4 regions of the Kitasatospora sp. NPDC028055 genome follow, and region 3 is predicted to be linked to each of the others. Evidence: riboswitches for the same ligand, from Rfam matches in the RefSeq annotation. Region 3 holds a riboswitch; each other region holds the start of a gene.
What was found. A riboswitch is a leader RNA that binds a small molecule or an ion and turns the genes downstream of it on or off. The one in region 3 is predicted to bind cobalamin.

Region 1 (4,698 bases), on a different contig from region 3:
CGGATCCCGGGCCAGCAGGTCCCGGCCCACGTCCGGTGGCAGGGTGCGGCCGGGGGCGCCGACCGACACCGGCACCCGAATGGGTAGCCCGACCTCGGTCCGGTCGTCGCGGTCCAGCAGCACGAGACTGCCGGCGGCGACCACGACGCCGGCCGCGGCCAGGACGGCCGGCTTACCGCGCAGGGCTCTGGGCAGGGCCACGACCGCTCCTCCGGTTTCTCGCCGGCGCCGACCCCCACGGACGCAACCGGAACACGCGTACGAATGACTCCGACGAGAGCCTGCCACACTCCCCCGGTCCCGGCGAACAGGTCCGCCGGGACCGGGGTGTCACAGCGGGTCAGCCGGTCGCGGCGGCCGTCGGCGTGCCCTGCGAACCCGGCGTGGCGGAGCCCGCCGCCTTGGCCCGCTGGAGCAGCTGGGCCTTCACGTGCTCGGCGAACCCGGAGGCCGCCGCCGTCGCGGTGGCGTCAGGGGCGTTGCCGCCCTTCGCCGAGCCCTCGACGGTGAAGTAGGCGTACCGGCCCAGGCTGCTGTGCGTGCCGGTGCAGCCGGGGTTGGCACAGAACGCCGGGGCGCCCGGCGCGGGCAGGCCCTTGAGCTGCCCGGTGTAGTTCTTGATCGCCGTCTCGGCCTGGATCTTGTGGTCGAAGACTGCGACGCCGACGGTCACCGCGCTGTCGCCGGAGACGTACGTCGCCCGGAGCACCTTCTGGCAGCCCTGGTCCCCGAGGACCTTGCCGAGCCCGCCGGTGGTGGAGTTGCCGTCCCAGCAGGGCTGGTCCAGCGAGACCACGGTCCGGTTCCAGGACACGCCGTTGACCGTCACCTGCAGCGCGGAGAACAGTGCCCCCGCATCCTGCGGCGCCGGGTCGGTGGCGGCCTCCCAGATCGGCTTCGACGGGTCCTCCGGCTGCCCGCCCGGGGTCGCGCCGCCGTTCGACGGGCCGGGGGTCGGCTTGCCCGAGGCGGGTGCGGTCGCGACCGCACCGCCGCCGGGCTTGGCCGGGTCGTCCTTCTTGCCGAACAGCAGCACTCCACCCGCGACCAGACCGCCCACCAGGACGACGGCCACCGCGCTGCCGATGATCTTCACCCGGCGCTTGCGCCTGGCCTCGGCCTCGTTGCGGTCCGCCAGCGCCGCCCAGTCCGGCTCGACGCGCTGCGGCGGGACCGGCTGCTGAGGCGCGACCGGCTGCTGCGGAGGACCCGACTGCTGCGGAGGCTGCTGCCACTGCGGCTGCGGAGCCGGCGGCTGAACCGGCTGGGGCACCGGCGGGACGGGCTGGGAGAACGGCTGCGCGGCCGGCGCCACCGGTCCGTACGAGGCCGGCGGCGGGCCGAAACCACCGCCCGGCGGCGGCACCGGACCCGGCCCCACCGGCTGCTGATTCTGTGCGCCCCCCGACCCGGCGGGAGGCGTCCCCTGCGGCCCGTGCCCAGGTACACCAGTTCCGTCGCTCATGCGCCCAGATCGTAGGGCATGACCCTCACCGTCCCTCGGCCCGGTGACCGATCCGTATCGAAACCCGGACGCCCGGCGCGCCGGCCCCGGGTGTCCGACACCCGGATCCGAGGCGTCCGGCGGGCGGCCGCGACACGTCCGGAGCGTGCTTCCGGGCCTCGGACGACCACGAACCGCCACCGGCCCGGGCACAACCCGTCATCGCGACAACACACCACGCCGCACTACATGTGGTGTCGCATCGAGGAGACACCACTACATGTATGCTCGCTTCTGCTGTCGATGCAGGGGAACCCGGTGGGAATCCGGGACTGCCCCGCAGCGGTGTGCGGGCGGCTCCAGCAGCCGTACCGCGAGTCCGAGTACCTGCCGAACAGCGTGCGCCACGGCCCTCCCGCAGAGGCCGCGCCGGCACCCAGCACCACCCCTCCGGGCCTCGCGGGCGGGCCGGGGAGACACCTCGCGCGGCGCTCCTGCGTCCGCGCCGTGCTCCCCTGCCCAGATCGGCCCGGGTGACCCCGATCACCGCCGCACGATCGCCGCCAGGAGAGAGCGCCTTGACCACCGCTGCCTCAGTCACCCTGCCCGCCCAGGGCTCCGGTACCGCCTTCACCGACCCGACGGTCTCCGACCCCGGCGGTGCTCTCCTGCGGCTGCTCACCGACCGCAGCGCCGACCTCACCGAGGTCGACCCCGGCCATGTCGCCGCCGCCGCGCTGCGCGGCCGCCACGCCGGCTCGGACTTCGCCGAGCTGCGCGGGCTGGCCGTGGACGCCGCCGCGTCGATGATCGCCGAGGACCCCCAGTACTCGAAGCTGGCCGCCCGCCTGCTCGCCCTGGAGATCGTCGACGAGGCGAACAGCCAGGGCTCGACCTCCTTCTCCGCCTCGATCGCCGTCGGCCACGCCGAGGGCCTGATCGGCGACACCACCGCGGCCTTCGTCGCCAAGCACGCCGACGCCCTGAACGCGCTCGTCGACACCAAGGGCGACGACCGCTTCGAGTACTTCGGCCTGCGCACCGTCCAGTCCCGCTACCTGCTGCGCCACCCGATCACCCGCAAGGTGATCGAGACCCCGCAGCACTTCCTGCTCCGCGTCGCCTGCGGCCTGGCGGTCGGCGACTCCGAGCAGTCGGTGCGCGAGGTGTCCGAGCTGTACGGCCTGATGAGCCGTCTGGAGTACCTCACCTCCTCGCCGACGCTCTTCAACTCCGGCACCCGGCACCCGCAGATGTCCAGCTGCTACCTGCTGGACTCGCCGCTGGACAACCTGGACTCGATCTACAACCGCTACGCGCAGATCGCCCGGCTCTCCAAGCACGCCGGCGGCATCGGCCTGTCCTACTCGCGCATCCGCTCGCGCGGCAGCCTGATCCGCGGCACCAACGGCAAGTCCAACGGCATCGTCCCGTTCCTGCGCACCCTCGACTCCTCGGTCGCCGCCGTCAACCAGGGCGGCCGCCGCAAGGGCGCGGCCTGCGTGTACCTGGAGACCTGGCACGCCGACATCGAGGAGTTCCTGGAGCTCCGCGACAACACCGGTGAGGAGGCGCGCCGCACCCACAACCTCAACCTGGCCCACTGGATCCCGGACGAGTTCATGCGCCGCGTGAACGCCAACGCCGACTGGTCGCTGTTCTCCCCCGCCGACGTCGCCGAGCTGGTCGACCTGTGGGGCGCCGAGTTCGACGAGGCGTACCGCAAGGCCGAGCTGGCCGGCAAGGCCGTCCGCACCATCCCGGCGCAGACCCTCTACGCCCGCATGATGCGCACCCTCGCGCAGACCGGCAACGGCTGGATGACCTTCAAGGACGCCTCCAACCGCGCCGCCAACCAGACCGCGCTGCCCGGCCGCACGGTGCACTCCTCCAACCTGTGCACCGAGATCCTGGAGGTCACGGACGACTCCGAGACCGCCGTCTGCAACCTCGGCTCGGTCAACCTCGGCGCGCACGTGGCCCCCGGCGCCACGGCCGACGACCTGCTCGGCGCCATGGACTGGGAGCGCCTCGACGCCACCGTCCGCACCGCCGTCACCTTCCTCGACCGCGTGGTGGACATCAACTTCTACCCGACCACCGAGGCCGGTACGTCCAACTCCCGCTGGCGCCCGGTCGGCCTCGGCGTGATGGGCCTCCAGGACGTCTTCTTCAAGCTGCGGATCGACTTCGACTCCGCCGAGGCCGCCCGCCTGTCCACGCTGATCGCCGAGCGCATCATGCTCACCGCGTACGAGCGCTCCGCCGACCTGGCCGAGCAGCTCGGCCGCCACGAGGCCTACGGCGAGACCCGCGCCGCCCGCGGCGAGCTGCACATCGACCACTTCCCGAGCGCCGCCCCGGAGTGGACCGACCGCTGGACGGCGCTGCGCGCCCGCATCGCCGAGACCGGCCTGCGCAACTCGCTGCTGCTCGCGATCGCCCCGACCGCGACCATCGCCTCCATCGCCGGCGTTTACGAGTGCATCGAGCCGCAGGTGTCCAACCTGTTCAAGCGCGAGACCCTCTCCGGTGAGTTCCTCCAGGTCAACCCGTACCTGGTGCGCGAGCTCAAGGAGCTCGGCGTCTGGGACCAGCAGACCCGCGACGCCCTGCGCGACGCCAACGGCTCGGTCCAGGAGCTGGGTTGGCTGCCGGAGCAGGTCCGGTCGCTGTACCGCACCGCCTGGGAGCTGCCGCAGCGCGCCCTGATCGACCTGGCCGCGGCCCGCATGCCGTACCTGGACCAGAGCCAGTCGCTGAACCTGTTCATGGCGGCGCCGACCATCGGCAAGCTCAGCTCGATGTACGCCTACGCGTGGAAGGTCGGTCTCAAGACCACCTACTACCTGCGCTCGCGCCCCGCGACCCGGATCGCCCAGGCCGCCTCCGGCACCGCCCGTGCCGCCGCGCCCGTGCCGGTCAACACCCCGACCCTCACCCCCGAGGAAGAGGCCGCGCTGGCCTGCTCCCTGGAGAACCCCGAGTCCTGCGAGGCCTGCCAGTAATGACTGCCGACGACCGCAAGATGCTGCTCGACCCCGGCTTCGAGCTGACCCTGCGCCCGATGCGCTACCCGTCGTTCTACGACCGGTACCGCGACGCGATCAAGAACACCTGGACCGTCGAGGAGGTGGACCTGCACTCCGACGTCGCCGACCTGGCGAAGCTCAGCGAGGGCGAGCGCCACCTGATCGGCCGCCTGGTGGCGTTCTTCGCGACCGGTGACTCGATCGTCGCCAACAACGTGGTGC
Region 2 (4,698 bases), on a different contig from region 3:
CGACCGCTGACGGCGGCACCCGATGCCGGGCACGAGCCCGACGGCGGACACGAAGAGACGAAGGGGAAGGGGAACGACATGGCACTGCTCCTGTTCATCCTGCTCATCGCGGTGGTGTTCGGCTTCGTGGGTGTCCTGGTGAAGGGGCTGCTGTGGCTGCTCCTGATCGGGATCGTCCTCTTCGTGGGCGGCCTGGTGTTCGGCGGCCTGCGACTCGGCAGCCGCCGGGCCGGGAGGTAGCACGGACCAACCGGGGCGAGGCCGGAGCCGGGACCGGGGCCGGGGTCGACCGGTCGGCCCCGGCCCCCCGCCGCCGCCCCCGCCGGAAGTCCTGCCCCTGAATCACCGACCCCAGGCGCGACACCGCCCCCGCGCGGGGGCGGGCCCGGCAGCCGTGCGCCGGGCCCGCCCCCGAACTCTCGTGCTCAGCCCGTGAGTTCGGCCCGCAGGCGGCGGGCGGCGCCGACCAGGCTCTCCAGCGAGGCGCGGGTCTCGGGCCAGCCGCGGGTCTTGAGGCCGCAGTCGGGGTTGACCCAGAGCCGCTCGGCGGGGATCGCCGCGAGACCGGCCCGGAGCAGCTCGACGGCCTCCTCGGTGCTCGGCACGCGCGGGGAGTGGATGTCCCAGACGCCCGGGCCGACCTCGCGCGGGTACCCGGCGGCGGCCAGCTCCCCGGCGACCTCCATGTGCGAGCGGGCGGCCTCCAGGGAGATGACGTCGGCGTCGAGGTCGTCGATCGCGGTCATGATCGCGCCGAACTCGGCGTAGCACATGTGGGTGTGCACCTGGGTGTCGGCGCGCACACTTGAGGTGGCCAGCCGGAAGGCCTCGGTGGCCCAGTCCAGGTAGGCCGGGCGGCCGGCGGCGCGCAGCGGCAGGGTCTCGCGCAGGGCCGGTTCGTCCACCTGGACGACGGCGGCGCCGGCGGCCTCCAGGTCGGTGACCTCGTCGCGCAGGGCGAGGGCGACCTGCCGGGCGGTCTCGGCGAGCGGCTGGTCGTCGCGGACGAAGGACCAGGCGAGCATGGTGACCGGGCCGGTCAGCATGCCCTTGACCGGACGGTCGGTGAGGTCCTGGGCGTAGCGGAACCAGTCGACGGTCATCGGGTGCGGGCGGGAGATGTCCCCGGCCAGCACCGGCGGCCGGACGCAGCGGGTGCCGTAGGACTGCACCCAGCCGTGCCGGGTGGCCAGGTAGCCGGTGAGCTGCTCGGCGAAGTACTGGACCATGTCGTTGCGCTCGGGCTCGCCGTGCACCAGGACGTCCAGCCCGGCCTTCTCCTGGTAGGCGATGACCTCGCGGACCTCCGCCGCCATCCGCTCCCGGTACGCGGCGGCGTCGATCCGCCCGGCGGTCAGGTCGGCGCGGGCGACGCGCAGTTCGGTGGTCTGCGGGAAGGAGCCGATGGTGGTGGTCGGCAGCAGCGGCAGTGCGAGCCGGGCCCGCTGGGCCTCGGCCCGTACGGGGTAGGGCTGGGCGCGCCGGGCGTCGCCCGGGGTGACGGCCGCGGCGCGGGCGCGGACGGCCGGGTCCCGGGTGATCGGCGAGGTGGCGCGGGAGGCCAGGTCGGCGCGGTTGGCGGCGAGTTCGGCGGTGATCGCGCCGGTGCCCTCGCGCAGGGCGCGGGCCAGCAGGGCGGCCTCGGTGGCCTTCTGCTTGGCGAAGGCCAGCCAGCGGGCGATCTGCGGGTCGATGTCGCGTTCGAGGGTGGCGTCGATCGGCACGTGCAGCAGCGAGCAGGACGGCGCGACGTCGACCCGGTCGGCGAGCCCGAGCAGGGTGGCCAGGGTGGCCAGCGAGGCGCCCAGGTCGTTGATCCAGATGTTGCGCCCGTCGATCACCCCGGCGACCAGGCGCTTGCCGGGCAGCCCGCCGACGGCGGCGAGGTCCTCCAGGTTGGCGGCGGCCGGCCCGGTGAAGTCCAGCGCCAGGCCCTCCACCGGGGCCTTGGCCAGCACCGCCAGGGCGTCGCCGAGGCGGTCGAAGTAGCTCGCGACCAGCAGCTTCGGCCGCTCGGTCCGCGCGCCCAGCTCGCGGTAGGCCCGGGCGGCGGCGTTGAGCTCGGCCGGGGTCCGGTCCTGGACGAGCGCGGGCTCGTCCAGCTGCACCCACTGCGCGCCCGCGGCCCGGAGTGCCGCGAGCAGCTCCGCGTAGACGGGCAGCAGCCGGTCCAGCAGGGTGATCGGCTGGAAGTCGGGGGCCACCCCGGGCGTCGGCTTGGCGAGCAGCAGGTAAGTGACCGGTCCGACCAGCACCGGACGGGCGTCGTGGCCGAGCGCGAGGGCCTCCTCGAACTCGGCGACGGCCTTGGCCGGGTTCGCGGCGAAGGCGGTGTCCGGACCCAACTCCGGGACGAGGTAGTGGTAGTTGGTGTCGAACCACTTGGTCATCTCCAGCGGAGCGACGTCCTGGTTGCCGCGCGCCATGGCGAAGTAGCCGTCCAGCGGGTCGGCGTCGACCGCCTCCCGGTGCCGCGGCGGGATCGCGCCGACCGCCACGGTGGTGTCCAGCACGTGGTCGTAGAGCGAGAAGTCGCCGGTCGGGACCTCCTCGATGCCGGAGTCGGCGAGCTGCTGCCAGTTCCCCCGGCGCAGGTCGGCGGCGGTGGCCAGCAGTGCCTCGGCGGTGACGGCGCCCTTCCAGTAGCCCTCGATCGCCTTCTTCAACTCCCGGCCCCGGCCCTGCCGGGGGTAGCCGTGGGCGGTGGCGAGGGTCGCCGCGGCTGCGGACTTCGTGGTCAAGGGACTCTCCTTCGCGAGTCTGATTCCTCAAGTGCCCGGCGACGGGGGCGAGGACGCGAAGGGACGACGGACCGGACGGGCGCCCGTACACGGGTACGGCTCCGTCTGGTGTGGTCGCCGACCCGCCCTCGAGGTCACCGGATGGCCGCGCGCGAACGGTCGCGCCCGGGCAGTGGCAGGTCTTCGGACTCGCGGGCCCGCCCGTCCTCGTCGAGGACCGGCACCTACTGGCCGTCGCTTCCCAGACCCGACCCGGGCCCAGTGCGTATGACGGCGGTCGTTCCCGCTCACCGCTGCGGGGCAGTCCCGGACTGGCCTGTTGAAAGGCGTCACCGGGTTCCCTCTTACGACGCCCCGCCTGGCGGACGGGGCGAACCAGCTGCACCTGCCACCCTACGTCCGGCCCGCCGGTTTCCGGCCGGAGAACCGCGCAATCGTCCGCATGGTGAGACAGCGCCGGCCCGCCGAGCGGGGCGCGCGGATCTTCCCGCACTCCGGGTGCGACGTTCACGAAGTGGTGACGATGGGTAGTCGAAGGAGTGCCGAGAGCAGCCGAGTTGGGGGGTGGTCCAGGGAGCGACGATGCGGGAACACGAGGAGAGCGGTGCGCGGGCCGGGACGGACGGGCCGGACGGTTCGCGGGTGCCGTCGCAGGGCGGACCGGGCGCGGCCGAGGAGGCCGATCCCGGCTCCGGAAGACCGCCCCGGGCGGTGGGTGGCGCGGTCCGCTGGCCGGAGCAGATGCTGCCGCTGCTGCGTTCCCCGAACTCCGCCCACCCGGCGGCCGGGCACGGCGAGGAGGAGGACGAGGGTGCGGCCGAGCCGGGGCCCGCCGCGGTCGCCGCCGTGCTCGGACTCGCGCTGCTGGTGGGCGAGTTGATGCTGACCTGTGGCGAGGGCGCCGAGGACGTCGAGGCGGCGATGCTCGCCGTGGCGCGCACCTACCGGGTCCGTCCCTGCGACCCCCAGGTCGCCTTCACCCGGGTCGCGATCTCCTACCGGCCCGGCCACGGCGACCCGCCGGTGACGGCCGAACGCTTCGTCCGCCGCCCCACCGGGGACTACTCCGGGCTGGCCGCGCTGTTCCGGCTGGTCACCGAGATCACCGCGGGCGGGCTCGCCGTGGACGACGCCCACCGGCGGCTGCGCGCCGTGCGCCGGCACTGCCGCCACTACCCGGCCTGGGTCCTGGTCCTCTCCTCCGGCCTGCTGGCCGGCGCCGCCACCCTGCTGGTCGGCGGCCGGGCCGACGCCCGGGCCTGGCTGGTGTTCGTGAGCGCCGTGGTCACCACGGTGGTGGGCGGCGTGCTGGCCGACCGGGTCGAACGGCACGACCTGCCGGAGTTCTACCGGATCGCGGCGGCCGCGACCCCGGCCGCGGTGGTCGGCATCCTGATGTCCTTCAACCAGCTGCAGCTGCGCGGCTCGGTGGTGATCACCGGCGGGCTGTACGCGCTGCTGCCCGGCTGGCCGATGGTCGCGGCCGTGCAGGACGGCCTCGCGGGCTTCTACCTCACCGCCGCCGCACGGCTGTTGGAGGTGCTGTACCTGCTGGCGGGCGTGGTCGTCGGGGTGATGACCGTGCTCTACATCGGGGTCAACAACGGCGCGGACCTGGCCGCCGAGAGCGGCCCGGCCGCCACCTCCAACCCGCCGCTGCAACTCGCGGCCGCCGTCCTGCTCGCGCTGACCTTCGCGGTGCTGCTCAACACCGAGCCGACCACCCTGCCGGCCGTCCTGGTCAACAGCGCGGCGGGCTGGACCACGTACTCCGTGCTGGCCGACGCGGGCACGGAGCCGATCGTGGCCACCGGCCTGGCCGCCGTCCTGGTCGGCCTGTCCGGCCAGCTGATGGCCCGCTACCGGGGCGGCTCGGTGCTGCCGTACGTCACCGCGGCCCTCGGGTCGCTGCTGCCCGGGTCGCTGCTGTACTTCGGGCTGCTCGCCTTCGTCCGCG
Region 3 (4,698 bases):
GGCACCGCCTACCCCGACCAGGGCCTGACCGTCGACGCCGTGCTGGCCTTCGCCGCCTCGCACAGCTCCGACGAGGCCGCCGCGAAGGCCACCGCCTGGCTGGCGAAGCCCGAGATCGTCTCCGGCTACCTCGGCGACGGCACCACCGAGGCCTACGCGGGCGCCACCGCGAAGCTGCTGCTCGCCGCCGAGGTACGCGGAGCGGACCCGGCGTCCTTCGGCGGCGTCGACCTGCCGGCCCGGCTGCGCTCGCTGCAGACCGCCGAAGGACGGTTCTCCGACCGCTCGCAGTGGGGCGACTACAGCAACGCCTTCGGCCAGTCCCTCGCCCTGATCGCCCTGCACCGCTCCCCCGGTGGCGCCCCCGCCGCGGCCGTCGACTTCCTGGCGAACAGCCAGTGCGCGGACGGCGGTTACCCGGTCTCCTTCGGCCAGCCCACCTGCACCAGCGACCCCGACGCCACCGCGCTCGCCGCCCAGGCCCTCGCCGCCACCGGCCGTACCGCCAAGGCGGACGCCGGCCTCACCTGGCTCGCCGCCCACCAGAACGCCGACGGCGGCTTCGCGGCCGCCGGGGCGACCACCTCCAACGCCAACACCACGGGCCTGGCCACCGAGGCACTGCTCGCCGGTGGGCGCCTCGGCGCGGGCCTCAAGGGCTGGAGCCGGCTGGTGAAGTTCCAGCAGGGCTGCTCCGCCGACCCGGCGGTGCGCGGCGCGGTCGCCTACGACGCGACGGGCTTCAACGCGGGCAACGGCGCCCGGGCCACCGCGCAGGCCGTCCTCGGCCTGGCGGGCGCCCCGCTGGCCACCCTCTCCGCCGCCGGGGCCCGCCCCGACGCCCCCACCCTGGCCTGCCCGACTCCGGCCGCCCGCTGACACGTCCAGGCCTGATCCCACGAGGAGAGTTCCGATGACCGACACCCTCACCCCGGCCCGCCCCGTCCGCCGGATGCTCGGGTCGATCGCCGCCGCGGCGGCCCTCACCGCCGGCCTGCTCGGCGTCTCCGCCGTCCAGGCCCCGCAGGCCCGGGCGGCGGCCTGCAGCGGAACCACCGGCGTCACTGTCGTGGTCGACTTCACCGCCGTCGGCGGCGGCATCGAGACCGGCTGCGCCCCCGGCGACCCCGCCAACGGGCTCGCCGCGCTCACCGGCGCCGGGTTCTCGTACGCCTTCCACCCGCGCTTCCCGGGCTTCGTCTGCAAGATCAACGCGCTGCCCGCCACCTGCACCAACCCGACCGGCAGCGCCTACTGGTCGTACTGGCACGCCCAGCACGGCGGGCCCTGGTCGTACAGCAACCTGGGCGCGGGCAGCTACGACCCGGCCCCCGGCGACGTCGAGGGCTGGTCCTTCGGTGCCGGCGCCCAGCCGGGCATCACGGCGCCCTGACACGTGAGCGCACCGGCGCCCCGTCCTCCCTGAGGAAGGGCCGGGCGCCGGTGCTCAGGGTCGGCCACCCTGCCCGGAGTTCCGGGTGTCCGCCCGCCCGTGCACCACCGCGAGGACCGGCCGACGAGGTGGTGTGAGCTACCTGACGATCCGTTGACTCCCTGTTGACCGGCGTGGTCTGATGAACCGGTTTTAGCCCTCGGCGTTCAGGGGAAGCCGGTCCGACTCCGGCGCTGACCCGCAACCGTAGGCCCACCTCGGTGGGTGAGCCGGAATGCCTGGACCGGGGGCCTGTACACACAGCACTTGCGTCGTCGCGGACTACGACGCAGCTCTTGACGGCCCGTGTCCCAAGGCGGCCGTCGGCTGCGCCATGGTCTCCTGCGTCGACCGACGAGGGAGTCGTCGTGAGGGTCAGCAGCAGTCGCACACGTCACACAAGCCGGGACCTCGCCTCCCTGGTGGTCGCCGGAACCGTCGCGGCCGCCGCCTGCGGAACGGTCCTGCTCGGACACCCCGGCACCGCCGCCGCCGACCCGATCCCGTCGCCGACCCGGCCGCAGGCCGCCGCCGGCACCCGTCCCGACGGCGCCACCACGGCACCGGCCCCGGCCGCCGGGCGCACCCCCGACCTGGGCAAGGGCAGCGCCTACCTGACCGGTCCGGCCCAGCTGATCGACGGTCACTACTACGAGGCCTTCCCGACCTTCGCCGACTTCGGCCTCACCATCGACGGGGCCTACGCCCTCGCGGCGACCGGTACCGATGACGCCGCGCTGCGCAGGATCGTCGACTTCCTGGACCAGCAGGGCAAGGACCCCAACGAGCGGACCGTCAACGACTGGACCGCCGTCGGCACCGAGTACGCGGACGGCGGCTCGATCGGCAAGGAGGCGCTGCTCGCCGAGATCGTCGGCCGCGACCCGCGGGCCTTCGGCGGCCACGACCTTATCGCCGCCCTGGACCAGGCCCTCTGCGCCAAGGCCGACCAGAACACCGGCTGCGCGGCACCCGGCAACTACACCTACGCGGCCTCGGTGTTCTCCCAGTCGCTGGGCGTCATCGCCCAGGTCCGGGCCGGGGACGCCACCAACGCCGCGCCCGCGATCGCCTACCTCAGGGGCCTCCAGCACCCGGACGGCTCCTGGCCGAGCCTGATCCCCGCCACCGGCGACTCCAACGTGGACAGCACCGCGATGGCCGTCATGGCCCTCGCCCTCGTCCCCGGCGACGAGGCGGCCCAGGCCGTCGACAAGGGGCTCACCTGGCTCGCCGCCCAGCAGCTGCCCGACGGCGGATTCCCCGGCGCAGCCGGCGACTCCACCAACTCGGCTGCCCTCGCCGTCCAGGGCATGACGCTGCGCAAGGCCGGCTACGGCGGGCAGATCACGAAGGCGCTCGACTTCCTCGCCGGCCAGCAGAACGGCGACGGCGGGTTCAACGTCGCGTCCGCCGGGCAGCGGGGCTCGAACGTCCGCGCGTCCACCCAGGTGGTGGGCGGTGCCACCGGGATCTCCTTCGGCACGCTGTCCAGGAACCTCGGCGGCACGCCGACTCCGACGCCCACTCCGACGCCGACTCCGACCGGCACGCCCACCGGGACCCCCACTGGCACGCCCACCGGCACGCCCACTGGCACACCGCCTGGCACACCCACCGGCACGCCGAGCCCGACGGGCTCGCCCACCTCCACCGGATCCGCCTCGCCCACCACCGCTCCCGCCACCAGCGGCGGCCCGACCAACTCGCTGACCAACTCGCCGACCAACTGGCCCGCCGACGGCGTCGATGCGCCGGCCGGAGGCGGCGGTGCCCCCGCCGAGGGCGTGGCGGCGCGGACCGGGTCCGGCAGCCTGGCCAGCACCGGCACCCCGGCCCTGGCCCTGACCGCGGGCGCCGGTCTGCTGACCGGCTTGGGCGCCGCGGCCGTCATCCTCGCCCGTCGCCGCAACGCGGCCGCTCCGGGGCGTCACCGGTGAGCCGGGGACTCCGTGAGCGGCTCCCCCGACTGCTCGGGGCGGCGGCGCTGACCTTCGCGCTCGCCTTCGGCGGCGTCGCCGTGGGCGCGGCCCCGGCTGCTGCGACGCCGTTGCCGATGGATCAGTGCACCACGACCTCCGGGGTCGTACTCGCGGTGGACTTCGGGAAGTGGGGCGGCCCCCTGCTGCGCTCCTGCGGCACCACCCCGACCACTGGCTACGCCCTGCTCAACCAGGGCGGCTGGAAGACCGCCGGCACCGGGCACGACGGTCCCGCGTTCATCTGCCGGATCGGCTACAGCGGTTTCCAGGGCGGCAAGCAGTACCCGACGCCGGACCAGGAGAAGTGCGTCCAGACACCCCCGACCACCGCCTACTGGTCGTACTGGCACGCCGATCCGGGCCAGAACACGTGGTCGTTCAGCCAGCTCGGCGCGATGCTGTACCAGCCGAAGCCCGGCAGCGTGGACCTGTGGATCTTCGGCGGTACGAACATCGAGGGCACCGAGGGGCGCCCGGCCTTCTCGCCGGAGAGCGTCCGGGCGCACAACTCCAGCCCCGGTGGGCAGCCGACCGACCCCGGCGGCCAGGGCGCCACGGGCGGCTCCGGCGGCGCCTCAGGAGGCTCCGGTGGCTCCGGTGGCTCCGGCGGCACCGGTGGTGCCTCGGGAGGCTCCGGCGGCAGTTCGACGGGTGCCACCGGCACGACCGGCGGCAGCGGCTCCAACGGCAGCACCGGCGGTACGGGAGGGGCGCGTACGACCGGCGGTAGCGGCACGAGCGGTGGCGCCGGAACTGGGCGGGCCCCGGTGCCCGCCAAACCGCCGGGGGCCGGCACCGCCGGCACCCCCCAGGACGGCGCCACCCCGCCGGGCGCGGCCGAGCCCACACCGGTGCCCGGCACACCGGTGCCGGTCGAGCCGCCCACCGCGGCGCCGACGGACACCCCGACCGGTCAGCCGACCCCACAGCCGGCGGAGGCCGCGGCCGCGCCGACGGCCACCCCCGCCGTACCGGGCGGAGTGGTGAACGCCGACCCGGCGGCGGACGCACCGCAGGACTCCGGCTCGATGCTCCCCGCCGTACTCGGAACCGTCCTCGTCCTGCTGCTCGGTGCAGCCACCGTGGTCGCCGCGCGCCGCCGTCGGCGCCGGGCGGAGTGATCCGGTGACCATGCTCGACAAGCGCGACACGGCCTCCCCGCAGCGCGTCCCCGGCCTGGGCGCGGGGGGCCGGCGCAGTCCGCGGAACCTGCATCCGCTGGCCTGGTGGACGTGGGCGCTGGCGCTGGCGACCGCGGCCAGCCGCACCACCAACCCGCTGCTG
Region 4 (4,698 bases), on a different contig from region 3:
GGGGCGCTGCGGTGACCGCCCTGCTCGCCCTCGCCGCCAGCCTGCTCACCGGCCTCGGCGACTTCGGCGGCGGCATCCTCACCCGCCGACTGCCCGCACTCGCCGTCGTGGTCGTCTCCCAGGCCACGGCCGCCGCCGTACTGCTGCTCGCGGTGCTGGCCACCGGCGGCTGGGCCGACGCCTCTCCGGCCCTCTGGTACGCCGTCGCCGCCGGGGTGATCGGCCCGTTCGCGATGCTCGCCTTCTACCGGGCGCTCGCCCTCGGCCCGATGGGCGTGGTCTCCCCGCTGGCCACCGTGGGCGTCGCCGTCCCGGTCGGCCTCGGGCTCGCGCTCGGCGAGCGGCCCGGCCCGGCACAGCTGGCCGGGATCGCGGTGGCGGTGGCCGGCGTGGTGCTGGCCGGCGGGCCCGAACGCGGCGGACCGGCCGCCGCCCGTACCGCCCTGCTGCTCACCCTGGCCGCCGCCTTCGGCTTCGGCGCCAACATGTCCCTGCTCGCCCAGGCCTCGGCCGGCGGCGGGCTGCTGCTGGTGCTGTGCGTCCAGCGGCTGGTCAACATCGCGGTCGGCGGCGCCGCGCTGCTGTACTCGCTGCGTGGCGTGTACTCGCTGCGTGGCGCCGCCGACGGCGGACTGCTGCCCGGGCTGCGCGCCCGGCTGCCGCTGCTCACCGCCGTGGGGCTGCTCGACGTGGCCGGCAACGCCGCCTACGCGTCGGCCTCGCACGGCGGCTCGGCGGCGGTGGCCGCCGTGCTGGCCTCGCTCTACCCGGTGGTCACCGCGCTGCTGGCGCGCGGGGTGTTGAAGGAGCGGCTGCGCCCGGTCCAGGTGGTCGGCGCCGGGCTCGCCGTGGCGGGCACGCTGCTGCTCGCGGCGGCGTGACCCCGACCGCTACTGCTGCTGCTGCGCGGGAGTCCAGCGCTTCTCGACGCCCGCCAGCTTCCAGTACCCGATGGCGATCGCCCACACCACCACGAACAGCCCGGCGATCGCGTAGCCGACGTTGTCCAGCGAGATGTCCGCGATGAACCCGGTCACCGGGTCGGTCAGGTCGAGCTTCTCGTGCAGCACGCCGACCAGTTCGATGGTGCCGATGATGAAGGCCACCGCGATCGACAGCCCGGTGATGGTCAGGTTGTAGTACACCTTGCGCACCGGGTTGGAGAAGGCCCACTGGTACGCGAAGTTCATGAACGTCCCGTCCAGGGTGTCGAACAGGCTCATCCCGGCCGCGAACAGCAGCGGCAGGCAGACGATCGCGTACCAGGGCAGCCCGGCCGCCGCGCCCGAACCGGCCATCACCATCAGGGTGACCTCGGTCGCGGTGTCGAAGCCCAGGCCCAGCACCATGCCGACCGGGAACATCTGCCCGGGCCGGGTGATCGAGCGGGTCGCCCGGTTCAGGATCCGGGCCATGAAGCCGCGCGAGTCGAGGTGCGCCTCCAGCTCCGACTCGTCGAACTGCCCGGCCCGCATCGAGCGGAACACCTTGAGGATGCCGAGCAGCGCCGCCAGGTTGAGCGCGCCGATCAGGTAGAGGAAGGCACCGGAGGCCGTGGTGCCGACCACCCCGAGCCACTTGTGGGTGGCCGAGTCGTCGTCCATCAGGGTGTTCGCCAGCTGGGCGCCGCCCGCCACCAGGGCGGCCATGATGACCACCATCGAGGAGTGCCCGAGGGCGAACCAGAACCCGACCGAGACCGGCCGCTTGCCGTCCGCCATCAGCTTGCGGGTGGTGTTGTCGATCACCGCGATGTGGTCGGCGTCGAAGGCGTGCCGCATGCCGAGGGTGTAGGCGGTGATGCCCAGGCCCACCCCGAAGACCTGGGTGCCGACGGCGTAGTTGTGCGGCGCGACCAGGAAGATGAGGGTCCCGAAGGCCACCACGTGCATGGCCAGGATCACCCCCATCAGCCCGGCGGTACGGACGGTGTCCTCGCGCTTCCACCGGAAGGTGGGCAGTACGGAGGGGGCGGGGTCCGCCTCGGCGGGCGCGGCGGTTTCGGGCAGGGTCATCTTCGGATCACGCTCCAGCACCTCGTGGAATGACTTCGTGAGATGCCGTGGCCGGTCTCCTGGCTTACGGGGCTCCCGGACCCGCCTTCCCAGGCGCACGAAGCGCCCAGTGGCATGTGGGTCCGGACTTCTCTCCCCCGATCACAGTGGCGAGGGCCGCTCCGGAGCAGGACCTGTCGAAGGTCCGTCACCGGTATTCCCGAGCACCACGGCGGGGAACACCGTAGGGGCAGGACCGCACCCTCGCAAGGTTGCGCACCTGTGCAGGTGTCCAGGATCACAGGTCGTGAGCTGCCAGAATGTCCGCATGCATCTCGTACCGGCCGACCGCGCGGGCCACCGCACCATCGACGGACACCGGGTCTGCGAAGCCATCGCCGCCATCGGTGACACCGAGCACGTCCGGTCCTGGGCCGAGCGGTTCTCCCTGCTCGCCGACCCCGGACGGCTCGCCCTGCTGCTCGCCCTCCACCGGGCCGGCCCGCTCGCCGTCAGCGACCTGGCGGTCGCCACCGGCATGCGCGACCCGGCCGTCTCCCAGGCCCTGCGGCTGCTCCGCACGGCGGGAGTGGTCACCGGAGACAAGGACGGACGCGTGGTGCGCTACCGGCTCGTGGACGACGCCATGCGCCCCCTGCTCGACGAATGCGCCGCCGCCGATCACGAGGAGCCCGCCGCTGCGGCGGGCTGACCGACACTCGGCAAACCACGCCGGGGGCGCGGGGGGATGAGTACGATCTTCGTGTGCTGATTCGCCTCCGGCCTCGGCCTTGGCCCGACGACTCGCGCTGGGATTCCCGACCGGTCACGGCGCGCGTCCTCGCCGTCGCCCGCACGCTCACCTCGGCCACCCGGGTTCTCGACGTGCTCATGCTGCTGCGTGGTCAGGACGGCATCAGGTTCTACATCACCGTCAACCCCGGCTCGGAGTTCGCCACCGGACTCGACGACTACCTCCGCACCCTGCCCGGCAACATCACCGTGCTGCCCTGGGAGGAGGCCGTCCGCTACGAGTTCGACCTTGCCGTCGCCTGCGCCGTCCACGCCTCCATGCACCGGCTGCACGCGCCGCTCGTCGTCCTCCCGCACGGCGCCGGGTACAACCGGCTGGTCACCGAGTCCACCGGCGACCCGGTCAGCGCCGCCGGCCTGTCCCGGCGGGAACTCACCTACCGGCGGCGGGTGTTCCCCAGCGTCGTCGGCCTCACCCACTCCGAACAGTTCGGCCGGCTGGCGGACTGGTGTCCCGAGGCCCTCCCCCGCGCCCGGGAGGTCGGCGACCTCTGCCACGACCGGATGCAGCACAGCGCGGACTCCCGGGACCGCTACCGCGCAGCGCTCGGCGCCGTCGACGGACGGCGCCTGGTCGTGGTCAACTCCACCTGGAGCGAACACTCGTTATTCGCCCACGCCCTCGACCTCCCGTCCTCGCTCATCGCCCAGCTCCCGGCCGACGAGTACACCGTGGCGGTGATCCTGCACCCCAACATCTGGGCCAAGCACGACCCGGAGGCGATCCTCGCCGCCGCCACCCGCTCCGGCCTGCGGCTCATCCCACCGCACCAGGGCTGGCAGGCCACCGTCGTCGCCGCCGACTGCCTGATCGGCGACCACGGCTCGGTCTCCTTCTACGGTGCGGCCCTGCGGCACCCGACCCTGCTCGTCACCACCGGCGCCGCCGAACTCGACCCGCGGTCCCCCACCTACGCCTTCGGCCAGGCCGCGCCCGCGCTCGATCCGCACAGCGACCTGCTGGCCCAGATCGAACAGGCCATGGCGAAGCACGATCCGGCCTCACTGCAGTCGATCACCGACCGCTCGCTCGGCCGACGCGGTCGTTCCGGCGAGCTCCTGGCCACCCTGCTGCACGACTTCCTGCCGGCCGTCGACCGGCCGGCCAAGGCCCCGGACCTGCCGCCCTACCCGGCGCCCGTCCCGCTACCCGCCGAGTCGCCGACGGCCTACGACGTCGAGGGCGAATGCCGGGGCAGCGAGGTCAGCCTCCGCCGGTTCCCGATCGTCGTCCCCGAGCGCCACCGCCCCCGTGGCTTCCACGTCGCGAGCACCGAGGAACCCGTCCGAGAACTGAAGTTCACGGCGGAGGTCCTGGCCCGCACCACGATCCGGGCCGAACGGCCCGCCGAGCACTGGCTCGCCGAGGCCTCGGCCGACTGGCCGGGCGCCGCCGTGCTGGTGGCCGCCCTCGGTGAGGCCCGCCATCTGGTCCGGCTGCCCGACGGCCTGCTCCTGGAGGCACAGGCCGAGGAAGCCTGGGGCATCACCGAGCCGCTCCTGGACCCGCTCCTGTTGGGTTCCGCGCTCGTCCTGTGGCTCGCCGACGGCGGCGAGCCGGCCCTGCTGCCCGACCACGGCCTCACCATCCGCACCGGCACCCACCTGACCCGGGTGGCCTTCACGGCACGGCCGGCCTAGACACGCCCTACGCCTCCGGCTCTCCCAGCCAAGCCCGGCTGCGCGCCGCGAGCGTGGCGTCCCCGAGCTCCTCCGCGAGCGAGAGCAGCAGTCGGTGCGCCTCCCGCTCCTTGGCGAGCTGGCCGAGCTCCGCCGCCCGTCGCACGCACTCCTCCGCGCACCGGACGGCCGCCTCCAGGTCCCCCAGGCCGCGGTACGCACGGGCCCGCACCAGCGGCAGCCGCATCAGCATCGGCTCGTCCTCGGTGCG

Region 1: another riboswitch for cobalamin. It lies ahead of AB0F71_RS15590 (ribonucleoside-diphosphate reductase subunit alpha); the one in region 3 lies ahead of AB0F71_RS14370 (prenyltransferase/squalene oxidase repeat-containing protein).
Region 2: another riboswitch for cobalamin. It lies ahead of metE (5-methyltetrahydropteroyltriglutamate--homocysteine S-methyltransferase); the one in region 3 lies ahead of AB0F71_RS14370 (prenyltransferase/squalene oxidase repeat-containing protein).
Region 4: another riboswitch for cobalamin. It lies ahead of AB0F71_RS08780 (HoxN/HupN/NixA family nickel/cobalt transporter); the one in region 3 lies ahead of AB0F71_RS14370 (prenyltransferase/squalene oxidase repeat-containing protein).

Annotation. Positions count from the first base shown of each region.
Region 1 covers NZ_JBEZXE010000012.1:37,979-42,676, reverse strand. The annotation lists gene AB0F71_RS15600 (glycosyl hydrolase) at 1-201, opposite strand, end outside; gene AB0F71_RS15595 (hypothetical protein) at 341-1,273, opposite strand; cobalamin riboswitch at 1,722-1,854, shown strand; gene AB0F71_RS15590 (ribonucleoside-diphosphate reductase subunit alpha) at 2,047-4,452, shown strand; gene AB0F71_RS15585 (ribonucleotide-diphosphate reductase subunit beta) at 4,452-4,698, shown strand, end outside.
Region 2 covers NZ_JBEZXE010000018.1:115,786-120,483, reverse strand. The annotation lists gene AB0F71_RS20025 (CsbD family protein) at 1-10, shown strand, start outside; gene AB0F71_RS20020 (hypothetical protein) at 79-240, shown strand; gene metE (5-methyltetrahydropteroyltriglutamate--homocysteine S-methyltransferase) at 426-2,741, opposite strand; cobalamin riboswitch at 2,919-3,088, opposite strand; gene AB0F71_RS20010 (threonine/serine exporter family protein) at 3,324-4,698, shown strand, end outside.
Region 3 covers NZ_JBEZXE010000010.1:141,914-146,611, forward strand. The annotation lists gene AB0F71_RS14360 (peptidase) at 1-879, shown strand, start outside; gene AB0F71_RS14365 (flagellar hook-length control protein FliK) at 914-1,393, shown strand; cobalamin riboswitch at 1,566-1,694, shown strand; gene AB0F71_RS14370 (prenyltransferase/squalene oxidase repeat-containing protein) at 1,801-3,372, shown strand; partial or broken gene AB0F71_RS14375 (hypothetical protein) at 3,489-3,944, shown strand; gene AB0F71_RS14380 (CbiQ family ECF transporter T component) at 4,546-4,698, shown strand, end outside.
Region 4 covers NZ_JBEZXE010000005.1:45,216-49,913, forward strand. The annotation lists gene AB0F71_RS08775 (EamA family transporter) at 12-881, shown strand; gene AB0F71_RS08780 (HoxN/HupN/NixA family nickel/cobalt transporter) at 891-2,015, opposite strand; cobalamin riboswitch at 2,047-2,241, opposite strand; gene AB0F71_RS08785 (metalloregulator ArsR/SmtB family transcription factor) at 2,323-2,706, shown strand; gene AB0F71_RS08790 (hypothetical protein) at 2,760-4,448, shown strand; gene AB0F71_RS08795 (tetratricopeptide repeat protein) at 4,456-4,698, opposite strand, start outside.